Regions from separate parts of the Solibacillus sp. FSL K6-1523 genome, predicted to be linked through region 1. Evidence: riboswitches for the same ligand, from Rfam matches in the RefSeq annotation. Region 1 holds a riboswitch; each other region holds the start of a gene.
What was found. Region 1 has a riboswitch for cyclic di-GMP ahead of MHI10_RS17345 (NPCBM/NEW2 domain-containing protein). Riboswitches for the same ligand answer to the same signal wherever they lie in the genome.
Positions count from the first base shown of each region.

Region 1 (4,296 bases):
CCCTACTACTTCAGATGAGAATTCAACTAAATATTGTTGTTTAGAAAATTCGCCATCTGTTAGTTGTACGTCTCGCTCTCGGTACAGACTATTTAATTTTGCCCAATAGCCCGGACTCAGCATTTCTAGCTGCCAAAATACGGATAACTTTTCAAAGTAATCTTGGCTGATGTAATCTTTTAAATTTTCTTCGATGACGTTTTTATAAATTTTTGCCTCATATGGAATACGTTGATCAATCTTACCGTAATATGCCGACATATATTGAGGTAACATGTTATTCGTTACTTCACCATATAATCGAGCGTTCATATCCATTCTATGTCCAATTTCATGAGTTAAGCCCCAGTTAGGACCTCCCACTTCAAACGGAAGTAAAAGATTCGCCATCACATCGCCTTGTATACCGATATGGTCCGTATACGCATACATATAACCGAATGGCTGTGCAAGTCGTACATTTTCCCGAATGAATTTCGGATCGTGACTTTCACTTCTCGCATCTAATCCGTAATAGTTAAATATTTCTTCCATATGTGTATTGTATGATTCTATCGTCTGTAACGGGCTATAGCCATTTTCTATATACGTTTTATATGCACCTGTTGCAGTACCTGTCCATACAATATGATCACTTACAAATTCGAAAACATCTAAAACTTCTCGATTTTCCTTATTTGGATGTTTCGCAATATCTTCATCTATTTTCATTTTATATTCTTGTAAAAATGTTTTAAATTGTGCAACGTCCGTACCTTTTGTTGCGAACGGAATTTTTATAGCACCTTCAAATCGAATTTTAGGAGCTTTGCCTTGTTGTTCTTTTGTATATGGATTACTAATGTAAATACTTCCACCAGGTGTTATATCATTTTTATACCAATTATCTTTATTCACTTTTGGAACAGTTATTTCATTTTTACCTGGTGACAGTGTAACTTCTCTTCTCCAATTGGCGAAAGAACCTTCTTGTTGAGCAAATGCTAACTTCGGTAATGGACCATTTGTATCTGCATCCACATATACCGTAATTTTATCTCCTGGCTGAGCTGCAAATCCAGTCGGCTGAAGATTGTTACCGAAACCAAATTTCAACCTATCCTTCGCATGCTTCACCATATCTCCGCGTTGTTCCGCTTCAACAATCGTTCCTCCAACAGCTAATTCACCATTTACAATCGATTTCGCTAAATCTAAGCGTTCTTTTAAAATATTATATAAAGGATGCTCTTTTGCTTCATTTTCTAGAGCATTGATTTGATCGATGTTATTGAACTCAGGCACAAGCGCACTCATTGTACCGTCCGTGAAGATGCTATTGACCTTGTCTTGGATTACGTCTTCTTTATAAAAGGCTAATTCATTCAATGTTGCCCAGTTTTGATTTGATTTTTTGAACTTAAACTTCACGCGTTTAAATGTCGTTGGTTCAAATTTTGCTTCTATTAAACCTGAAATCATTCCATGTCGACCCGTTGCAACATGCTGGTACGTATCACCTGTAGATGTCCCTGATGCATAAATTTCAAATTCCTCAGCAAACCCTTTTCGGTCAGAGTTTCTTGCCCCGTACATAATGCGATTTAGTTTTACTGCTTCTTTGAATTCTACTTCTACTTCATTTGAGAAACTAGCTGAATTCGCCTTGTTCGTTTCCCAATATGTATCTAAATTCCCATCAATAGCATTTCCGATGACAGCAGTAGAATAGTGCCCCGCATTGTTTCGGATACTTTTAATATTTTCGTAGTCCATTCTATATAGCTTTGAGTAATCTTCATTCGCAAAGTGTGAGAATGTTTGTGTTGCAGCTGTAGTTGCTTCGATTTCACCCTGATTTATTAATGCATAAGCATTTTCTAAATCCTCTTTAAATAACGGATAGAGTGGGTGATTTTTCACTTCTTCTGTTAATTGATGAATTGCCTCAGCCGAATTAAATTCTTCGCTTACTGCGCTAAAAGTATCATCTGTAAATAATGTAGCCATCTTTTCAGATACCGCATCTTCTTTATAAAAACCAATCTCGGCTGCACTTGCCCAGTTTTGATTTGCTTTTTTATAAACAAATTTTAAACGCTTAAAATCTGCTGGTGCAAATTGAATTTCAACGATATCTCCTGTTGACCCTTTGTACTCACCAGAAGTAACAAGAGTAAAATCATCACCATCATTCGTTGATGAACGGTAAATTTCAAATTCTTGTGCAAAACCTTTCCCTTTTGCACCTGATTGACGAGCTGCATATACGATGCGATTTAATGAAGTTTTTTCGTCAAAGTTAAATGTCACTTCATTTGTGAATGTTGCACTGTTTGCTCTCCCTGTTTCCCAATGCGTATTCATCTCTCCATCGATTGCTTTCTCAAGTTGAGAATTCGGATAATTTCCACCGTTGTTTGTAATGGATGTAATATTGACATTCGCCATTTTAAACGTTTCATTATAGGCATGTAATAAATCATTGCCATATAAACTAAACTTATTAACAGTCGCATGCGGAACTTGTTCCACCTGATTGCTAATAACCGTTGTTGTCACTTTCGATTGTTGATGCTGATCTGCGAATACATGGATTGGCGCATTGACTAAACTTAATGTCATTGCCGCAGCTGTTGCAATTTTTACGACCTTCATATTCATTTCCTCCTAATGACTTAATCCCAAAAAAGCACATAAAAATAGAAGCCACCCTAAAAAAGAGTAGCTTCTATTTTTATAAAGTTTACATAACTTTATATTAACAAAAAGTAAAATGTACTCTTTGGCAACTGGCTGACATAGTTTTTCACCGTAGTCCCTATAGCTTTGCGTCCCGAGATTTCTCAAGGTTTGCCTATTTGATTGATTAATCCATACAATAGCATAATAAAATTTTGCTCCCAAGAATAATTTAGACTATTTGGTTATTATTTCTAGTATACAAATATTAGGTGTATCATTTTCATTTTCGTATAATATTATTATTTTAAAATAATAATCAGTCGTTATTTAAAAAATTAAGGGTATTTAGCCTTCCTCAAACCATCATAAATAGAACTTATACAGATTATTAAACAAACGTATACAGTAGAACTAAAAGACTATACATATAAATTGCATTTAAAATCCGTTCCATATATGATGGGCATATTCTAGTAGGAAAGGATTCGATTTCAATGAAAGAAATTATACTTATTTTATTACTTCAACTAATATATGTACCTTTATTTACACTTCGTACGATTTTCCTAGTAAAGAATATTACTATGCTCGCATCGTTAATTGGGATTGTCGAGATGCTCATTTATGTGTTCGGTCTGTCACTTGTATTTAGTGGCGATCAAGGGTTCCTTGCAATGGTCGTTTATGCTGTCGGATTTGGTATTGGGATTATTATCGGAACGCGCATTGAACAAAAACTCGCAATTGGCTATATTTACGTAATGATTAATACACAAAATCGCAATGAAGAATTAATCAAAATTATTCGTGAAGAAGGATTTGCCCTAACGACATACGTAGGCGAAGGACGCGACAGTCAGCGATATAAATACGAAATTTTAACAAATCGTAATCGCGAGAAGGAATTGTTTATGCTCGTGCAGCATTATGAGCCAACTGCGTTTATTATTTCCTATGAGCCGAAATCGTTTAAAGGCGGTTTTTTGGTTAAACGGATGAAGCAGCATAAGAAACATGAATAACCATTCAGCGGTCCCAATATGAAAAAGTGAAGAACAACAATATGCTTTAACCGTTATGACGAATGTATAAAAACTATTGTATAGTACTAGGTTGGGAGAAATTCGAAGTCGATACAGACGTATACATGCAAAAAATCGTTTCTCCCATTCTAGTATTTGATTCCTTATTTAAAATATGTATTGCTAGGCATAAAAAAGAAATGAGCCGATCTTGCACTCATTTCTTCCTGTACCTTCGTATCTGATCATATACATACGCGTGATTTCTGTTCTATTGCTTCTTCAACCTTGGATAATCTGTAATCGTACCAAAATCCCAAATATCAGTATCCCAACCAATGTAGATTGTTACTTCTGTTCCTTCTTTCATTTCGACAGTTGTGTGTGGCGTTCCTTTTCCAATATCTGATTGTCCTGTTGTATCACTATCGTAATAGCTGCTAGTTATGCTTCCACTAATTACATATCCGACCAAGCCGCCTACATTATTACTAGTTCCAGTCACATTGCCTGTCGCATAGCTATTTTTTATGCTTCCAGAACTACGCCCGACCAAGCCGCCTACTTGATACTGTCCAATCACACTGCCTGTCGCGTGGCTATTTTCTAT
Region 1 is NZ_JBBOSU010000001.1:3,600,416-3,604,711, forward strand. Features, by position in the region: gene MHI10_RS17345 (NPCBM/NEW2 domain-containing protein) at 1-2,637, opposite strand, end outside; cyclic di-GMP riboswitch class I at 2,764-2,847, opposite strand; gene MHI10_RS17350 (DUF5698 domain-containing protein) at 3,159-3,686, shown strand; gene MHI10_RS17355 (GLUG motif-containing protein) at 3,958-4,296, opposite strand, start outside.

Region 2 (4,296 bases), 740 kb from region 1:
TTAGGTTCCTGTGATCACCCCTATAGGATTCGTATAAGGTTATGATACTAATAAAATCTTAACAAACACGCACATCAATTCTTAATGTTTTCTTATTATTTTTCTCTAAGTATGTACAGTTAATAAGAAATACAAAAGGCTCGTCATAAGTATAAAACCCTTATGACAAGCCTCAATCATTTATATATTTCTTTCTTCCCTATATGATTTACATATTTTTCTGTTGTAAATCATATACACGATTACAATTTAAATTGCTGAACGGCCATTTCCAATTCATTTGACATTCTAGCTAGCTCTTGAGAAACTGCTGAAACTTCTTCCATGGAGGCACTCATTTCTTCAGAAGAGGCGGCTACGTTTTGAGAATAATTATTTACTTCAATACTCGTTTTTGAAACCTTTTCTATATGAACGACTACTTCAGCTATATGATTTTTCATGTTTTCCATTGCTATGCTAGCTTCGGTGATTTTTGTTGTACCCGCGAGAATGGATTCGTTAATTTCTCCAAATGCTTTCCCGCTTTCATTGACAAGGCCCATTGAATCTTCAATACCTCGACCGATATCTTGAATAATTTCATTGATTTGCAATGCTGAGTTGCTAGATTGCTCAGCTAGTTTTCGAACTTCATCTGCTACTACTGCAAATCCTTTTCCATGTTCACCCGCTCTTGCCGCTTCAATAGCAGCATTTAAAGCTAATAAATTCGTTTGCTCTGAAATAGATTGTATCATTAAACTAATTTGTCTAACTTCATTTGATTTTTCATTTAACATGCTAATCTTTTCAGCAGAAGAACTTACATTTTTATCAATTTCACTCATCTGATTTACTGTTTGTTCAACGACATCACTACCTTGTTTAGCCGTTTCCGTCGAATATTGTATCGAATCTTTTACATTATTCATACTTACTGTCACATCATCTACATGCTTAAATACTTCATTAATAATACCAACTGCTTTTTTCATCGCAGCATCTTGTTCATCTGTTCCAGTCGCAACAAGTTGAATCGATTCAGATATTTCATTAGAAGCTGATTGATTTTGGATTGAAGACGCTGCTAGCTCCTCAGATGTAGCTGATAATTGTTGCGATTCATGCGCAATTTTTTGCATCGTTTCTTTCAAACTGTTTGACATCGTATTGAAATTCCTACCCATATCCCCAATTTCATCATTTACCTTTACCGTAACTTGTTGCGTTAAATCACCTTTAGACATCGCTAAAGATAAATCACTAATACTATTAATTCTATTCGTTATACGTAAACTCATAATAATAGAAGCGATGACAGCAAGGATTGCAATAACTCCACCTATTACGAAAAGCATTGTTCTTATGAAAGTCGCTGTACTTAAAATTTCAGCCTTCTCGATGACAGCAATATACTTCCAGCCATCAATTTCTGAAGAGATTGTATTGAACACATAGTCTTCTCCATCTAATTTCGTTTCAAATATGCCATCCTCTTCGGAAAATTCTAATGAAGGGATATTTAATGAAGAAATTGGTTGGAAATTCAATTCAGGATCTCTTGGATGTGCAAGGATTGTCCCATCTTCTTGTGCAAGAATGACATACCCATTTTCACCGATACTTACTTCCTTAATAATATCTGTTAAGCCGTCTAAACTTACATCTAAGCCTAACACACCTATTTGTTTGCCATCTTTTTCAATCGATACAACATTACTTACGATAATTCCTTCTATACCCGTTGCTGCATAAGCACTTGTTAATTTTACTTTTCCTGGTTCTTCAACACCCGCGCTGTACCAAGGGCGATCTCTCGGATCAAAACCAGCTGGCACGGGGCCTTCTGGATATTGAATATAACCGCCATCCGATGTACCCATATAAACATAAGGGGCATTAGGATGACTATCACTAAAACGAGAAAACACATCAAAAATAGCTTTCTCCTTATCCCCATTTGCTGAAGGTGTCATATCGAGTGAACCTTCTCCCGCAATGTCTTTATAAGAAGTAATACTCGAATCAGCATCTACAACGAAACGGTCATTCGCTAATAAATTGACGTTTTCCCTAATCGTTTCAAAGTATAGAGCAATTCCGTTATCCACTTATTTAATTTCTCTTTCACTGAAAGTAATATAATCGTCCTTCGTTTTTTTGCTAACGGTTCCGTTAACTAAAACTCCAATAAAAACTATCGGTACTAATGATAGTAATAAAGAGAAAACTAATAACTTTGCCTTAAACGATATTTTCTTCTTATTCATTTTTACAATCCTCTCCATTTACATACTAGTGAATCAAGCGTAGATTCCCTGCTGCTAAAGCTACTAATTTCAAGAATCCCTTAACCCCTTCTAACTATGACCTTTCCCTAATTCCAGATAGTTTTAAACGCTCAAAAAGGCTATTCTATTTAATATAGAGTAGCCAAAGAATTTATATATTAACTCATAAATTCGGTAACCAGGCGATCATTGTTTAAATTACAGGACTTTTAATAGTCCCCTAAACTTTAGACCCTAGGCTTTGCGTCCTGCCCTTTCGGAACAGTTTGCCCTAATCTTCTATAATTTTAGTTTAAAATCACACCTACTTATAATCTCACTTCGCATAACAAACTTCAAGGTTTTTGATCAATCCTAATTGCTTTAATAGCTCTTTGTAATTTCTTCATGAACACATTTCAAATTCATAGTTTTTGGTAGATCACAGGAAGGTAGTAGCAAAACCGTTACGAACTATTCAAAAAATACCTAAAGTGGTTTGTAGGCGTTTGGAAATGCATTTCTGAAAGTTTCGCTAACTTATGTTGTGGTTTCCATGCTCTTTTTCAATAAATTCATACAAATCCATTTAGTTACTAACTATCGCCTCATAATAATTAGCTTTATATTTTATAAATGGATTCAAAAAGACTTTGACTTTCTTATAAAAAGAATGTAAATTGATATACACGCGAACGATAACTATAAAGTTCAACGTTAATGTTCGCCTTTTGAGTTCTTCGTATAAATTTGGAGATATGGTCCAAAAGTTTCTACCAAACTACCGTGAATAGTTTGACTATGAGGAATAACAAAAACGATATGTTCTTAACACTAGGCAGATCCATTGCTTTTGTTTAGGGCTATTTCTTGTTTTTTGTTTTTCTTTTATGTCAAACCCTGGTTAATTAACCGGGGTTTTCTCTTTTTACTCACATTTATACCGAATTATTTTGAATGGAATCACTTCATAGGAGAGGAAAAAGAACATGGAAAACACAGAACAACATCAATCAATATGGGAAAATATTAAAGAAAATTACCGTTTATACTTAGCTGCATTTGTTATCGTTCTTATTGCAGAACTTATTGGTATGAAAAAGTTCCAAATAGGCTCCGCTTTAATTATTATTTATCCGATGCTTTTTGCAATTGTAATAAGTGTTTTACTTGGCCGTGATATTCTTGGATTTTTTAAAGAGAAAGAGGCAAAAAAGGCGTCTTCTCTTGTTCTTGTAGCCATTACACCATTTATGGCAAAGGTAGGTGTGCTTGCTGGTTCAAACCTTCCAAAGTTAGTAGATGTAGGTCCAGCATTAGCTTTTCAGGAGCTTGGACATATCGGAACCATACTATTTGCCCTACCGATTGCATTAATGCTCGGCATTAAAAGAGAAGCTATCGGTGCAACTAGCTCCACATGTAGGGATAAGGACTACGGATTAATTTGCCACCTTTACGGAGCAAATTCACCGGAAGCAAGAGGAGCTCTTTCTATTTACATAATCGGATTTTTAATCGGAACCATTTATATTGGTTTTTTAGCAAGTATCGTAGCATCTTTTGATTTTTTCCACCCTCTCGCCTTAGCGATGGCTTGCGGAATTGGTAGTGGTGTAATGATGGCAGCTGCATCCGGTACATTAGCAGCTATTTATCCAGAATACGCCGACCAGATTATAATGCTCGCAGGTGCAAGTGATATGCTGGCAGCGGTTGTAGGGATTTACTTTACTTTATTAATTTCACTTCCAATTACAAATAAATTATATAACTGGCTCGAGCCAAAAATTAGCCCTAAACATACCCGAACGCCAAAAAGCAATAACTCAATGAAAGTTGGTAATTAACATGGCAATGAACATGCGTAATTGGACTATATCTTTATTGCTAACATCTGTTGTAACAATACTTGTAGCAAATCTTATCGGAAATAATGTATCCATTTTAGAATCCATTCCTGGGGTACTCATTTTATCAACGATTGCTTTTGTAGGGATTGCTTTTGGGAAAATTGTTCCTTTAAAAATTCCCCCAATTGTTT
Region 2 is NZ_JBBOSU010000001.1:4,345,165-4,349,460, forward strand. Features, by position in the region: gene MHI10_RS21045 (methyl-accepting chemotaxis protein) at 243-2,093, opposite strand; cyclic di-GMP riboswitch class I at 2,444-2,554, opposite strand; purine riboswitch at 2,973-3,074, shown strand; gene MHI10_RS21050 (DUF3100 domain-containing protein) at 3,242-4,102, shown strand; gene MHI10_RS21055 (hypothetical protein) at 4,104-4,296, shown strand, end outside.
Region 2: linked by a shared signal. The riboswitch ahead of MHI10_RS21045 (methyl-accepting chemotaxis protein) and the one ahead of MHI10_RS17345 (NPCBM/NEW2 domain-containing protein) in region 1 are both predicted to bind cyclic di-GMP.

Region 3 (4,296 bases), 270 kb from region 1:
ACCAATCATGGGTGCTGCTGCATTTATCATGGCTGAAACTACAGGAGTTGCGTATGGGACGATTGCCCTTGCTGCATTAATTCCAGCAGTACTCTATTTCTTAGGTGTTATTATGCAAGTCCACTTTCGAGCAGGACGTGATAATTTACGTGGTATACCTAAAGCAGACTTACCACTTGTGAAGGAAGTATTAAAGGCACGCGGTCATTTGTTATTGCCAATTGTGTTTTTAGTTTACTTACTCTATGTAGGTGTACCGATTGGTCAAACAGCTATCTATACAATTGTAGCAACTGTTATTATTGCAGCAATTCGTAAAGAAACACGTATGGGCTTTAAAGATATTTTAGCTGCATTAGATAGCGGTGCTCGCCAATCGTTAGCAGTTATGGTTGCTTGTGCGGTTGTGGGCATTATTATTGGTGTAGTTAGTTTAACTTCATTCGGTAATGTTATGACTTCATCAATTGCTAGCTTAGGTGCAGGATCTTTATTCTTAACATTATTCTTTACTATGATAGCATCGATGATTTTAGGGATGGGGTTACCATCAATTCCAGCGTATATTATTACGGCAACAATGGCTGCACCAGCTTTAGCTGAATTTGGTATTCCAATTTTAGTAGCGCATATGTTTGTTTTTTACTTCGGTATTTTTGCCAACATTACACCGCCTGTTGCTTTAGCGGCATTTGCAGGAGCGGGCATTTCTGGTGGAGATCCAATGAAAACAGGTTTTGCTGCATTGAAACTTGCATTAGCAGGATTTATCATTCCATATTTATTTGTTTATAATCCAGCTATGTTAATGATTGATACGACAAATATTGCGGTCAATGCTAAGGAATTCCCAATGGCGCCAATTTCATCTATTATTATCATAACAATAACGGCTATTATTGGCATCATTGCATTAAGTGCTGCGGCAGAAGGATTCTTCGTGACAAAGCTAAATTGGATATTGCGTATTATTTTAGGCGCAGGTGCAATCTGTATGATTATACCTGAAACATATACAGATATCGTTGGCTTAGTAATTGTGTTTGCAATTTTAGGTTACGATTTTGTAAGAAGTAAAAAGAGTAATATAGTAGCAGTTTAAATACTTGTAAAAGGTCACTCAAAAATTAGGGTGACCTTTTCTTTTGTTTTTTTTATAATTAATTCAACTAATTGGCAGCATTAGCTACTGAATAATTATAATTAACCAACTATTTCTATTCTCTTTCAAGAAAATCCTGAATTAATACAATATGTACTAGATGAAAGTACTAAAGTTGAAAAGATCTTACAAGTAATTTATACTGTTATAGTATTAATAATGTGTGAAATTTTACTTAGATACCTTTAAATTGAAAAAGGCAAACTTATTGAAAGGTAAGGACGCAAAGCTACGAGTCTAAAATCCTCTTGGATCATGACAGTCGGGTTGCCAAAAAAGAAGTGGTTATTTTGCTACCTCAACTTTTTTTGTTGTGGTAGTTTTTTATTTGAAAGAAATGTTGTAATGAATAACGGTGCACGCTATGAAGCCGCAGATGATAAAGAAATAGTAGCTAAAATATAGTTAGAGAGAAGGAGATTTAAGATGATAGTTGTTGATGAACCACGATATAAAATGGCTATTTATGAAGCAAAGAAAGAAGTACATGTTCAAGTAATTGGGTTTATTAAAGAGGATCTTGTTGAAGGCTTTTTAAACAATTTAGAAAAAACAAGTGGGATGGTACAGAAGAGAAATTATCGATTAGTTGTTGATGCAACTCATCAATCACCGCTTCCTTCGAAAGTTTCGGCAGGACTAGGAGAGACATTCATGTTCTACGCGTCTCTTGGATTTAAAGATATTGCCATTGTAAGTTCTATATCTAAAATTTCAGCAGTACAAATTCGAAATGCACTAGAGACAGTTGATTTCCCAGGTAGACTAGTTAATCATGTTTCTGAAACGACTTCAAACTAAATTTTAAATACACAGCTTTAAATGAGAGAGGAATAATATCACGATGCAAACAACAGCAGATTTATATACAATCGAAATTCTTACAAAGGATCAACCTGAATTAATTGAAAAAACAGCGGAATGTTTAGCGAAGACATTTGTTGGGGTAGAAGTTGGTGGAAGATGGATACAAGAGCCGATCATCGGATACGCTTTAAATTTACCTTATGAAGATTGGTATCAGTTTACGAAAGAATATATCGAAACATTTGCCCACCAAGGTTATTGTGCAATAGCGCTAGATAATGAACAAAATGTTTTAGGTGCACTAGTTGGGGATACAAATGCCTTTGAAATTATTGAAGAAGACATTTTTGGTGGAACATTTGCTGATATGAACGTTGTAATGCGTGTATTAGCGGATATTGATCAACGTTTCTTAGATGATTATAAAATACGTAACGGTAAAGATTTGGAAGACGGAGAAGCGTTACATATCTTTTTACTAGGGATCATTGCTGAACATAGTCGTCATGAAATTGTACAAGGCTTAGGTGACGCATTAATAAACAAGGCGAGAGAAGAAGGCTTAAAACTTGTACTAGCTGAAGCGACAAATCCGAAATCAATGCGCGTCTTGGAGAAGTATCATGGTCTAACAAAATATGTAGATGTAGAAGGAAATTTTATTGTTCATAAATATGAAGACAATGAAAGACTAAACAAAATTCCATCGACTACAGCAGATGGAATTTATATTGTTGTAAAGGAACTTTAAAACTTCATTATTAAATAAATTAGAAGAATAGGAGATTTTTCATGGGAGTTATTATGATGGTAATTATTGTCGTTTTATTGTGTACCTCTTTGTATTTTGCGTACCAATATTTTACGCTTAAACGCCAATCTCATATAAATAATGAGGTTACAAGTGAAATGACCGGACATTCTGCAAGTGAAGAAAATGAGCAAATTCAGTCGTTTGCAAAACTTGTAAATGAAAAAGGCGAAAAGTTGACGGAACATGGAGAATACGCCGCTGAAAAGGCTGATATTGTAAGGGCTGCAATAGATGAGGTAGGTAAAGGATTAAAAAAACAATTAATCGCTACTGAAGAAAGTTCTACTTCAATTGAAGATATGACAGTGGCTATTGAAGAGCTATCGATTAGATCAAACCAAATTTCAGAAAAATCGAATACGACATTAGAATTGACACAAGACGGTAATGATAAGTTAAAAGATTCGATGATAAAAATGGAAAAATTTAATGAAACAATTAATACAACATCTGGTGCGATTAATATTCTTGGTGAAAGATCACATGAGATTGGAAAAATTGTTAAAGTAATTACGGGAATTTCAGAGCAAATCAATTTATTAGCTTTGAACGCAGCGATTGAAGCAGCTCGTGCAGGTGAACACGGTAAAGGGTTTGCTGTAGTTGCTGGGGAAGTTCGTAAATTAGCTGAACAATCACGTCAGTCATCTTCTGAAGTATCGAATATTGTAAGAAACATTCAAGAAGAGACGGATAAAGTTGTATTTTCAATGAAGCAAGGTACAGAAGAATTTGCTCAAACGAATACAACAATTGTAGAAATTGGCGAGATGTTTGAAAAGATTGTAGAAATTACAAAAGTGATTGCTGAAAATAATGCGAATTCATCTGCAAGTACCGAAGAATTATCTTCAAGCTCACAGCAAATTTCGGCAGCAATGCAAGAGATTTCTTTCATTTCTCGAGAATCAGTTGAAATGTTTGAAGAACTAGTAGAAATTAGTGACGATGAATCAAGTACAATGGAAAAGTTAGTCCAGGAAGCCAAAAGTATTGCGGAATTAATAAACGACAAATAAATTAGTCATTAATTCAAGATACTGAAACTAGTAAAAGCAGACGGTTCGAAATGTGATCATGCATTTTCAATAACCGCCTGCTTTTTTGTATAGAGGTATCTGAAATAAAATAGAAATATTAAAAATTTCATGCGTATAGGATTGCGTTTTGCACATATCATAAACCCTTTGATATAGTATTACTAAATACGCAAAAACAAGCAAAATATTATTGGAGGTTTCGTATGGAAAACAGAAAATTATCACTAGAACAACAAGGAGAACTACTTGCCTTATTGAAAGCCCGTTTTGAGAAAAATATGAATCGTCATCCAGAGCTTGAATGGACAAACGTTCAAGAAAAGCTAGAAGCGAATCCTGAAAAACTATGGTCTCTTTGTGAAATGGAAAGAACTGAGGGAGAACCTGACGTAGTGTCCTTTGATGCACAAACAGGGGAGTATACTTTTTATGATTGTTCAGCGGAAAGCCCTAAAGGTCGCAGAAGTATTTGT
Region 3 is NZ_JBBOSU010000001.1:3,868,593-3,872,888, reverse strand. Features, by position in the region: gene MHI10_RS18690 (TRAP transporter permease) at 1-1,102, shown strand, start outside; cyclic di-GMP riboswitch class I at 1,351-1,437, shown strand; gene MHI10_RS18685 (hypothetical protein) at 1,589-1,963, shown strand; gene MHI10_RS18680 (hypothetical protein) at 2,007-2,720, shown strand; gene MHI10_RS18675 (methyl-accepting chemotaxis protein) at 2,762-3,802, shown strand; gene MHI10_RS18670 (DUF4256 domain-containing protein) at 4,027-4,296, shown strand, end outside.
Region 3: linked by a shared signal. The riboswitch ahead of MHI10_RS18685 (hypothetical protein) and the one ahead of MHI10_RS17345 (NPCBM/NEW2 domain-containing protein) in region 1 are both predicted to bind cyclic di-GMP.